DNA from 2 places in the Buttiauxella sp. BIGb0552 genome. Region 2 is predicted to be linked to the other one. Evidence: predicted binding sites of a transcription regulator. Region 2 holds the regulator's gene; the other holds the start of a gene.
The links. The regulator ArgR, encoded in region 2, controls arginine synthesis, uptake and breakdown. The targets are predictions, from matches to a motif close to ANTGAATAAAAATACANT.
Positions count from the first base shown of each region.

Region 1: the regulator ArgR is predicted to act here: its motif matches at 2,578-2,595, upstream of argC (N-acetyl-gamma-glutamyl-phosphate reductase).

Region 1 is NZ_SODY01000010.1:10,324-15,439, reverse strand. It holds gene ppc (phosphoenolpyruvate carboxylase) at 1-1,138, opposite strand, end outside; gene argE (acetylornithine deacetylase) at 1,379-2,530, opposite strand; gene argC (N-acetyl-gamma-glutamyl-phosphate reductase) at 2,715-3,719, shown strand; gene argB (acetylglutamate kinase) at 3,735-4,511, shown strand; gene EDF88_RS23040 (argininosuccinate synthase) at 4,542-5,116, shown strand, end outside.
Region 2 is NZ_SODY01000003.1:645,119-650,234, forward strand. It holds gene degQ (serine endoprotease DegQ) at 1-530, shown strand, start outside; gene degS (outer membrane-stress sensor serine endopeptidase DegS) at 617-1,684, shown strand; gene mdh (malate dehydrogenase) at 1,755-2,693, opposite strand; gene argR (transcriptional regulator ArgR) at 3,128-3,598, shown strand; gene yhcN (peroxide/acid stress response protein YhcN) at 3,986-4,249, shown strand; gene yhcN (peroxide/acid stress response protein YhcN) at 4,357-4,623, shown strand; gene EDF88_RS11975 (barstar family protein) at 4,691-4,963, opposite strand; gene EDF88_RS11980 (NAD-dependent succinate-semialdehyde dehydrogenase) at 4,994-5,116, opposite strand, start outside.

The DNA of each region.
Region 1 (5,116 bases), on a different contig from region 2:
GGGTATCAAGCAACTGACCGTTGGCGATAATGCCCATTCCGCACGCTTGCAGCGACTGGTAACACGCGTAGAGCGGATCCCAAAGCTGTTCGTTTTGGGTTAACAAACCTTCAGGTTTTGGCAGGCGCTGGCCTTTCAGGCGAGCTTCCAGCCAGGCTTGTGTCGCCAGTAATTGCTGACGAATGCCTTTCATGATGCAGCGATACGGTTCTTGTGCAGCGTCTGGGCCGGCCAGTTCACTCAGCTCTGGCGTGCATTCCACCATCGAGAGTTCGGAAATCAGTACCTGAATATCGCGCAAGAACAGGTCGGTTGCTTTCCAGCGGCTTAGCAGCAGAACGTGACGGGTAATATCAGCAGTCACGTTCGGGTTGCCGTCGCGGTCGCCGCCCATCCATGAAGTGAAACGTACCGGAACAAAATCGACAGGCAGTTTGTAATTCAGGTTGTCTTCGAGTTGCTCGTTCAGCTCACGCAGGTAGTTTGGAACTCCTTCCCACAGGCTGTTTTCTACTACCGCAAAGCCCCATTTTGCTTCATCTACAGGGGAAGGGCGGTGCTTACGGATTTCATCGGTGTGCCATGCCTGAGCGACCAGTTGGCGCAGACGGCGCATAATCTGGTTACGTTCGTAATCGGCGATGTCGCTGTGGTCGAGTTGCTTGAGGCAGCTATTTACTTCAACCAGTTTGTGAATCAGGGTGCGACGGGTGATTTCGGTTGGGTGTGCGGTCAGAACTAATTCCAGTGACAGAGACTCAACAGCATCACGAATGGCAGCTTCACTAAGGTCCGGCTGATTTTTTAATTTTTGGAGTGTCTTAGCGATAACTTCGGGATTGCTGGCGGCTTCGCCATTGGCTGAAATGCTGTGATATTGCTCGGCGGTGTTGGCCAGATTCAAGAATTGGCTGAATGCACGGGCTACAGGGAGTAGTTCATCGTTAGACAGGTTCTGTAACGTGGTTAGCAGCTCCTGGCGGTTTGCCTCATTGCCAGCCCGTGAAGACTTTGACAATTTGCGGATTGTTTCTACGCGGTCAAGAATGTTTTCACCTAACGCATCCTTGATGGTATCCCCGAGCAACTTGCCGAGCATACTGACATTACTTCGCAAAGCGGAATACTGTTCGTTCATATGACCCCAGACACCCTATCCAATCTGATATGTAATTTAATTTCACCCGTGAAGGTTCAACACCGTCTTTATAAAGCCACGTAAGTCCTCATTCGTCAATTGCTACGAAATCGTTTCAGCAAACGAATAAATTGCGCTAATTCATGAAATTTAATTACTAACTTCGTGGATAAGCGTTTCTTATGAGGATCCGCTAAAAAGCAGCGTAAAAAGGGGGCAAAACCCCCTGAATCGCTATTTTTAATGCCAACAAAAATGATGAATAACCTGGCTAATAAGTTTGCGCGTAGGCTCAATAAACCGAGTTTCGATGTATTCGTCTGGCTGATGCGCCTGGTTAATAGAACCCGGGCCAAGAACCAGCGTTGGGCAAAGCGTCTGAATAAATGGCGCTTCGGTGCAGTAGTTCACGACTTCGGTTTGCGCACCCAGCAGTTTCTCAACGACTTGTACTAACTGGTGGTCTTTGGCGCATTCATAGCCCGGAATCGGCGGGTGAAGCTCAGAAATCGTCAGGCGGCCAGGCCATTTCTGGCTAACCGGCTCCAGTGCTTCGTTAAGCAAACCGTTCAGGTCGTTTAACGTAAGACCCGGCAGCGGGCGAATATCCATATGCAATTCACAACAAGCACAAATACGGTTGGCGGCATCGCCACCGCTGATATGACCGAGGTTTAGCGTTGGATACGGCACGGTGAAGGCATCATGGTGATAACGCTCTTTCAGGGTGTTCTTCAGCGACATGATGTGGCCGATAGCATCGTGCATCAGTTCGATTGCATTCACACCGCGAGCAGGATCGCTGGAGTGACCGGACTGGCCAAGAATCCGAATCGCATTAGAGATATGGCCTTTATGCGCACGGACGGGCTGCAATGACGTCGGTTCGCCAATGATTGCGCAGTCCGGGCGAATATGGGTGGTCTCAGAGAAATAGCGAGCGCCCGTCATCGTCGTTTCTTCATCAGCTGTCGCCAGAATATAGAGTGGCTTTTTAAGCTGCGTCACATCCACATCGCGCAATGAATCAAGAATAAAGGCAAAGAAGCCTTTCATGTCGGCAGTGCCGAGACCGTATAGCTTGTTTTCGTGCTCAGTCAGCGTGAACGGGTCGCGTGTCCAGCGGCCATCATCAAACGGCACCGTATCGGTATGCCCTGCCAGCAGTAAGCCACCGGCACCGTTTCCGGTACTCGCCAGCATATTGAATTTATTGCGCGTACCAGGAACCGATTGTACTTCAACATTGAAGCCCAGGTCGCGGAACCATCCAGCCAATAAATTGATTAAAGACTCATTGCTCTGATCCAACGCGCTGTCGGTGGCGCTGATGGAAGGAGTCGCGATCAACGCGCGGTAAATCTCGATAAAAGGAGGTAATTTCATCTTCACTGTTGACAGGCCTTAGCTCGGGTTGGTATACATAATCATGCATTTATATTGAATAAAAATACAATATTAACTGCCGTAAGGGAACCCCAGGTTCCGGTGGATTTAACCACGTAATTGCACGTTGGGTGATGGCTTACCAGCTGACACCTTTAGCAGACATAACCTAAGAAGGTGTACAGCCGAGATGTTGAATACGCTGATTGTTGGTGCCAGCGGTTATGCAGGCGCAGAGCTTGTGAACTATTTGAATCGCCATCCTCATATGAACATAACCGCTTTGACGGTTTCAGCGCAAAGTAATGACGCAGGAAAATTGATATCTGAATTGCATCCGCAATTAAAAGGTATTGTCGACATGCCGTTACAGGCGATGTCGGATATCAGCGAATTTACTGACGGCGTCGATGTGGTGTTCCTCGCCACGGCCCACGAAGTGAGTCACGATCTGGCGCCACAATTCCTGGCAAAAGGCTGTGTTGTTATCGACCTTTCTGGTGCATTCCGCGTTAACGATGCTGAGTTCTATCAGCGCTATTACGGTTTTAGCCATCAACATCCGGAACTACTGGAGCAGGCGGTGTATGGCCTTGCTGAATGGCAGAGCGACAAACTGAAAGAAACCAGTTTGATCTCAGTCCCAGGTTGCTACCCGACGGCGGCGCAACTGGCGTTAAAACCGCTGATTGATGCCGGGTTGCTGGATTTGACGCAATGGCCAGTGATTAACGCAACCAGCGGGGTCAGTGGTGCAGGGCGTAAGGCCGCGATTTCCAACAGCTTCTGCGAAGTGAGCCTGCAACCGTATGGCATTTTTAACCATCGCCATCATCCAGAAATTTCGACGCATCTTGGTACTCCGGTGATTTTCACACCTCACCTGGGCAATTTCCCGCGTGGGATTCTGGAAACCATCACCTGCCGTCTGAACGCCGGTGTGACGCAGCAACAAATCGCCGATGTTTTTAATCAGGCGTACCAGAATAAACCGTTAGTGCGCCTGTATGACAAAGGTGTGCCGGCACTGAAAAATGTGGTTGGGCTGCCATTCTGCGATATCGGTTTTGCGGTGCAGGGTGAGCATCTGATTGTCGTCGCCACGGAAGACAATCTTCTGAAAGGCGCATCAGCTCAGGCTGTGCAATGCCTGAATATTCGTTTTGGCTTTGCCGAAACGCAGTCTCTTATTTAATTGATGCCGGGTGACATGATGAATCCATTAATTATCAAATTAGGCGGCGTACTGCTCGATAGCGAAGAAGCGCTCGAGCGCCTATTTACGGCGCTGGTGAACTATCGCGAATCCCACCAACGTCCGTTGGTGATTGTGCACGGTGGCGGTTGCCTGGTGGACGAGTTGATGAAAAAGCTCTCGTTGCCAGTGACAAAGAAAAACGGCCTGCGTGTCACGCCTGCTGACCAGATTGACATCATTACTGGTGCGCTTGCTGGGACGGCGAATAAAACCTTGTTGGCGTGGGCGAAAAAGCATGGCATCAATGGTGTGGGTCTTTGTCTCGGTGATGGCGGCAGTGTGACGGTCACAAAACTGGATGAAGAACTGGGCCATGTAGGGCTTGCAAAACCGGGTTCGGCTAAGCTGATTACCACGCTTTTAGATTCTGGTTTCCTGCCGATTGTCAGCTCTATTGGCGTCACTGCTGAAGGTGAGTTGATGAACGTGAATGCTGACCAGGCGGCGACCGCTTTGGCCGCAACGCTTGGTGCGGATTTGATTCTGCTGTCAGATGTCAGCGGCATTCTGGATGGCAAAGGGCAACGTATTGCAGAAATGACGGCGGCGAAAGCTGAGCAGTTAATCGCTCAGGGCATTATTACCGACGGCATGATAGTGAAAGTTAACGCGGCGCTGGATGCAGCACGCACGCTGGGTCGCCCGGTGGATATCGCATCCTGGCGTCACGCGGAGCAGTTACCATCATTATTTAACGGTGTAGCCATTGGCACCCGGATCTTAGCTTAATTTTAAAATAAGTTTTTGAAGGATAAGACAATGCAAAATCACGGCATCAAAAAAATCGTTCTCGCATACTCTGGCGGCCTTGATACTTCAGCCATTATTCCATGGCTGAAGGAAAACTACGGCGGCTGTGAAGTGGTCGCATGTGTGGTGGATATCGGCCAGGACCGTGAAGACCTGAAAGGCGTTGAGCAAAAAGCACTGCGCTCCGGTGCAACTGAGTGCTACGTCGTCGATGCGCGTGAAGAGTTCATCAGTGATTACGTTTATCCGGTATTGCAGACCGGCGCACTGTACGAAGGCACCTATTTGCTGGGTACTTCTATGGCGCGTCCGCTTATCGCTAAAGCGCTGGTTGATGTGGCAAATAAAGTGGGCGCAGATGCGCTGTGCCACGGTGCGACCGGTAAAGGTAACGACCAGGTACGTTTCGAATCCGCATGGGCGGCACTGGCACCACATCTGAAAGTGGTTGCGCCATGGCGTGAGTGGAACCTGCGTTCCCGTGAAGCACTGCTTGATTACCTGAAAGAGCGTGACATCCCGACTACCGCTTCTCTTGAGAAAATCTACAGCCGTGACGAAAACGCATGGCACATCTCTACCGA
Region 2 (5,116 bases):
TCGCTAAAGCCTTCAACCTCACAACTCAGCGTGGCGCGTTCATCAGCGAAGTCTTACCGCAATCAGGTTCAGCAAAAGCAGGCGTGAAAGCCGGTGATGTGATTACTAGCCTGAATGGCAAAGCCATCAGTAGTTTTGCTGAATTGCGAGCTAAAATCGCCACAACTGAACCCGGAACTGTAGTGAAACTGGGCCTACTGCGCGATGGGAAACCGTTGGAAGTGAGCGTGACGCTGGATAAAAGTACTGCATCATCAGCCAACGCAGAACTGATTATGCCAGCCTTACAAGGCGCAACCCTGAGTGATGGCCAGTTAAAAGATGGCACTAAGGGCATTAAACTCGACAGCGTTGAAAAAGGTACACCTGCGGCACAAGCCGGGTTACACAAAGATGATTTTATCATTGGCGTGAACCGCGAGCGGGTCTCAAGTATCGCGGAAATGCGTAAGGTTCTGGAAAGCAAACCAGACGTCATTGCGTTGCATGTGGCGCGTGGTGAAGAGAGCATATATCTATTAGTACGTTAATCTGATCAGTAATCGGACATCTCTGTACGATGTCCGATTAACTCATGCTATTCTGCTTCCGGCTTATTATTAACTAATTCAAATCCATGTTTCTAAAGATATTACGCTCGGTGGTAATTGGCCTGATTGTGGCTGGATTGTTGTTGGTTGCATTACCAACGCTGCGCCAGAAAATCGTCCCTTTAGCCCCCTCAAAGTTTGACAGTGCTGATGAAACTCCGGTGAGCTACAACTCTGCGGTGCGACGCGCTGCGCCTGCTGTGGTGAACGTATACAACCGCAGCATTGGTAACAATTCGCAAAATCAGCTAGAAATTAAAACTCTCGGTTCAGGCGTCATCATGGACGAGCGTGGTTACATCATTACCAATAAACACGTTATTAATGATGCCGAGCAAATCATCGTTGCACTGCAAGATGGCCGTGTGTTTGAAGCGCTACTGGTTGGCTCCGACAGCCTTACCGATCTCGCTGTGTTGAAGATCAATGCCACCAGCCTCCCCGTTATTCCTATCAACAATAAGCGGGTGCCGCATATCGGTGATGTCGTCATGGCGATTGGCAACCCGTATAACCTTGGGCAGACCATTACGCAGGGGATAATCAGCGCGACGGGTCGTATTGGCCTTAGCCCTTCAGGCCGCCAGTCATTCCTGCAAACTGACGCCTCAATTAACCACGGTAACTCAGGCGGTGCGCTGGTTAACTCACTAGGTGAGTTAATGGGTATTAACACGTTGTCGTTTGATAAAAGTAATGACGGCGAAACACCGGAAGGTATTGGCTTTGCAATCCCGACTCAGCTTTCCACCAAAATCATGGATAAGCTTATTCGCGATGGCCGCGTGATTCGTGGCTACATAGGTATTGGCGGGCGTGAGATAACACCATTGCATGGCCCGGCTACCGGCATTGATCAGATTCAGGGGATTATCGTTAACGAAGTTTCACCTGGCGGTCCAGCGGCGAAAGCAGGCCTTCTGGTTAACGACGTGATTATTTCGGTGAACAATAAACCAGCGATTTCGGCATTAGGCACTATGGATCAGGTGGCAGAAATTCGCCCAGGCTCAGTCATTCCGGTTGAAGTAATGCGCGATGATAAGAAGCTGACGTTACAAGTGACGATTCAGGAATATCCAGCCACTAACTGATAAATGCTGAATGACAGGCAATAAAAAACCGGAACTCAGTTCCGGTTTTTTTATCTCTGAAGCCTGGTGTTTACTTGTTAACGAACTCTTCACCAAGAGTAATATCTTTCTTCAGGGTATCCAGCATACCTTCCAGCGCCTGGTGCTCAAACGCACTCAGTTTGCCGTAAGATTTGATCTCTGCAATACCGTTTTTACCCAGCAGCAGCGGCTGAGAGAAGAAACGAGCGTGCTCGCCATTGCCTTCAACATACGCACATTCAACCACATTGCTTTCGCCTTGCAGCGCGCGAACCAGAGACAGACCAAAACGTGCAGCAGCCTGACCCATTGACAGGGTTGCAGACCCGCCACCAGCCTTCGCCTCTACAACTTCAGTACCTGCATTCTGAATACGCTTAGTTAAATCAGCAACTTCCTGCTCAGTGAAGCTTACGCCTGGGATCTGAGACAGCAGTGGCAGAATAGTCACGCCAGAGTGTCCGCCAATAACAGGGACTTCGATATCGGTCGGCAGTTTGCCTTTCAGCTGAGCAACAAAGGTGTTGGAGCGGATGATGTCCAGCGTAGTTACGCCAAATAATTTGTTTTTATCGTACACACCTGCTTTTTTCAGCACTTCCGCTGCAATAGCAACGGTGGTATTCACAGGGTTTGTGATAATACCGATACAGGCTTTAGGGCAAGTTTTAGCAATCTGTTGAACCAGATTCTTCACGATTCCCGCATTGACGTTAAACAGGTCAGAACGGTCCATACCTGGTTTACGTGCTACACCGGCAGAGATAAGCACCACATCCGCACCAACCAGTGCAGGAGTTGCATCTTCACCACAGAAACCTTTGATTTTTACATCGGTCGGGATATGACTCAGATCGACTGCAACACCTGGGGTTACAGGTGCAATATCATACAGAGAGAGTTCTGAACCTGAAGGCAGTTGGGTCTTGAGTAGAAGGGCAAGCGCTTGGCCAATTCCGCCTGCTGCGCCGAGGACTGCAACTTTCATCCTAAACTCCTTATTATGGTTAGCAAATAGGTGCCGTAACTCCATGCGGTGGCGACCATAATCCAGAGAAGGGGTAATTACAATATTCCCGCTCAAGGTTTGCGAAGTTACGCAATCCTGAAACGTTACTGCTGCATTTACTCGCCGGGTGGAAACGACGCCTTAGCGCCCGGTCACAACCTGATGTTGTCACATCAACAGGCGGTTACATTACCCCTCCCTACGCAGCAAAACAACATCATTTTGATAACATTTAATTTACCTAACAACTTATTTTCGAGTCGTGACGAAGGCATGTTTCTCGATAACAAAATTTGATAAAATCAGCCCCTTTCATAACATTATTTCAAGCTTACACCCAGCCATTGATTTGCATAAAAATTCATTTAAATGCATAATAATGTTATCTTTGCTGACCTGAATATGGGTGACCTATGCGTATTTCCTCAAAACAAGAAGAATTAGTCAAAGCATTCAAAGCATTATTGAAAGAAGAGAAATTTAGTTCTCAAGGCGAGATCGTCCATGCCTTGCAAAATGAAGGTTTCGAAAACATTAACCAGTCCAAAGTATCCCGCATGCTGACCAAGTTTGGCGCGGTGCGTACTCGCAATGCAAAAATGGAAATGGTGTATTGTTTGCCTGCTGAATTGGGTGTGCCGACCACATCCAGTCCATTAAAAAATCTGGTACTGGATATTGATTACAACGATGCCGTTGTCGTTATCCACACAAGCCCGGGTGCTGCACAGTTGATTGCACGCCTACTGGATTCTTTAGGTAAAGCTGAAGGGATCCTGGGCACGATTGCCGGAGACGACACTATCTTTACTACGCCTGCCAAAGACTTCACGGTTAAAGAGCTTTATGAAGCGATTCTGGTGCTCTTCGAACAAGAGCTTTAAGTCTTAAAACGGCTGTTCCCGCTGTTATTGAATGGCGGGAGCAACCTGCTTGATAACATCCTTCTGTTTTCTTATACCTGCCTGCAAATTTCATTCTTCACATCTACTCCTACTTTAAAAACCCAACCCATCAGCAAGTTATGTGATGAACCGCACAAAAAGTCAAAGTCTGATATCTCATTGTTTTTACTTATATTTAACATAAACAAAGCAATAAAAGATCATTTTTAATAACTTTACGTAATAAAGAAAACCTCTATTATTGTAAAGTTTCATAGATAATAATTAGCGTGGTATTAATTTTCCACGTTATTAGTGTATACTTGATTTTGTGATGAGGGTCACGGAATGAGGACCCAAATAAAAGAATACGACGAGGTAAAAATTATGAACATGAAATCAACAGTAGTAGCCGCCAGTCTGCTTTCAATGCTGTCATTTGGTGCTTTCGCAGCCACATCTGTTAACGCAGAACAGGCACAGAATCTTCAGCCGATGGGCACAGTTTCTGTAAGCCAAATAGGCAGTGCACCAATGGATATGCACCAAATGCTGAATGAAAAAGCTGAAGCGAAAGGTGCATCTTCTTATCGCATCGTTGAAGCACGTTCTGGTGATGCATGGCACGCCACTGCTGAGCTGTATAAATAAGCCTGGCAGGTATAAGTAATACCGATTAATCAAAACGACGGCCCCAAGAACAATAAACGCAGTTAAACCCTTCCGGTCGTTGAGAACATAATTCAGGAGTAGACATCATGAAAACCAAATTAACCATCGCAGCACTGAGCCTTTTCTCTGTTATCTCTTTCGGCGCTAACGCAGCCGCGCATCAGATAAACAGCGAACAAGCACAAAACATGCAATCTATGGGTAGCATTTCTGTCAGTCAGACTGGCAGTGCGCCAATGGATATGCGTCAGGAATTATCACAGAAGGCGACTAAAGAAGGTGCATCGGCATATCGCATTACCGAAGCACGTACTGGCGATAGCTGGCACGCCACCGCTGAACTGTATAAATAAACCCTCGTCGTCAAATTCTGACGACTTTGCCCCCGCTAGCGGGGGCTTTTTTATATCTAAAATAGCGTTAGCCGCGCACGTTAAAGCGCAATTGCCCTTCCAGCTCTTCCTCTGCTTCGTCAAAAAGCAAAATCAAAGCCCCGTAACGCCGCCTTTGCATCTCTGGTAAATGAACAAACTCGATTTCCGCCGGGAGGGGTAAAGTGCCCCCGACGACCACATCCCATAAGCTGTCGAGATCGTGGACCTGCTTTTTCTCAAGTTGAAATGCCTGGGTAAAGTGACGATAGAATCCAGGCTGGTCTTCTATCTGACTAAAATCAAAGGTGTATTTTTTCATTGCTTGCCACCTTAACCAGAACGAATCGCTCTACAACCCACCAATATGCAAGGTTTTGACTTCCAGAAACTCATCCAGACCCAATACCGAACCCTCACGACCAAGACCGGACTCTTTCACGCCGCCAAATGGTCCCAGTTCAGTCGAAACTGC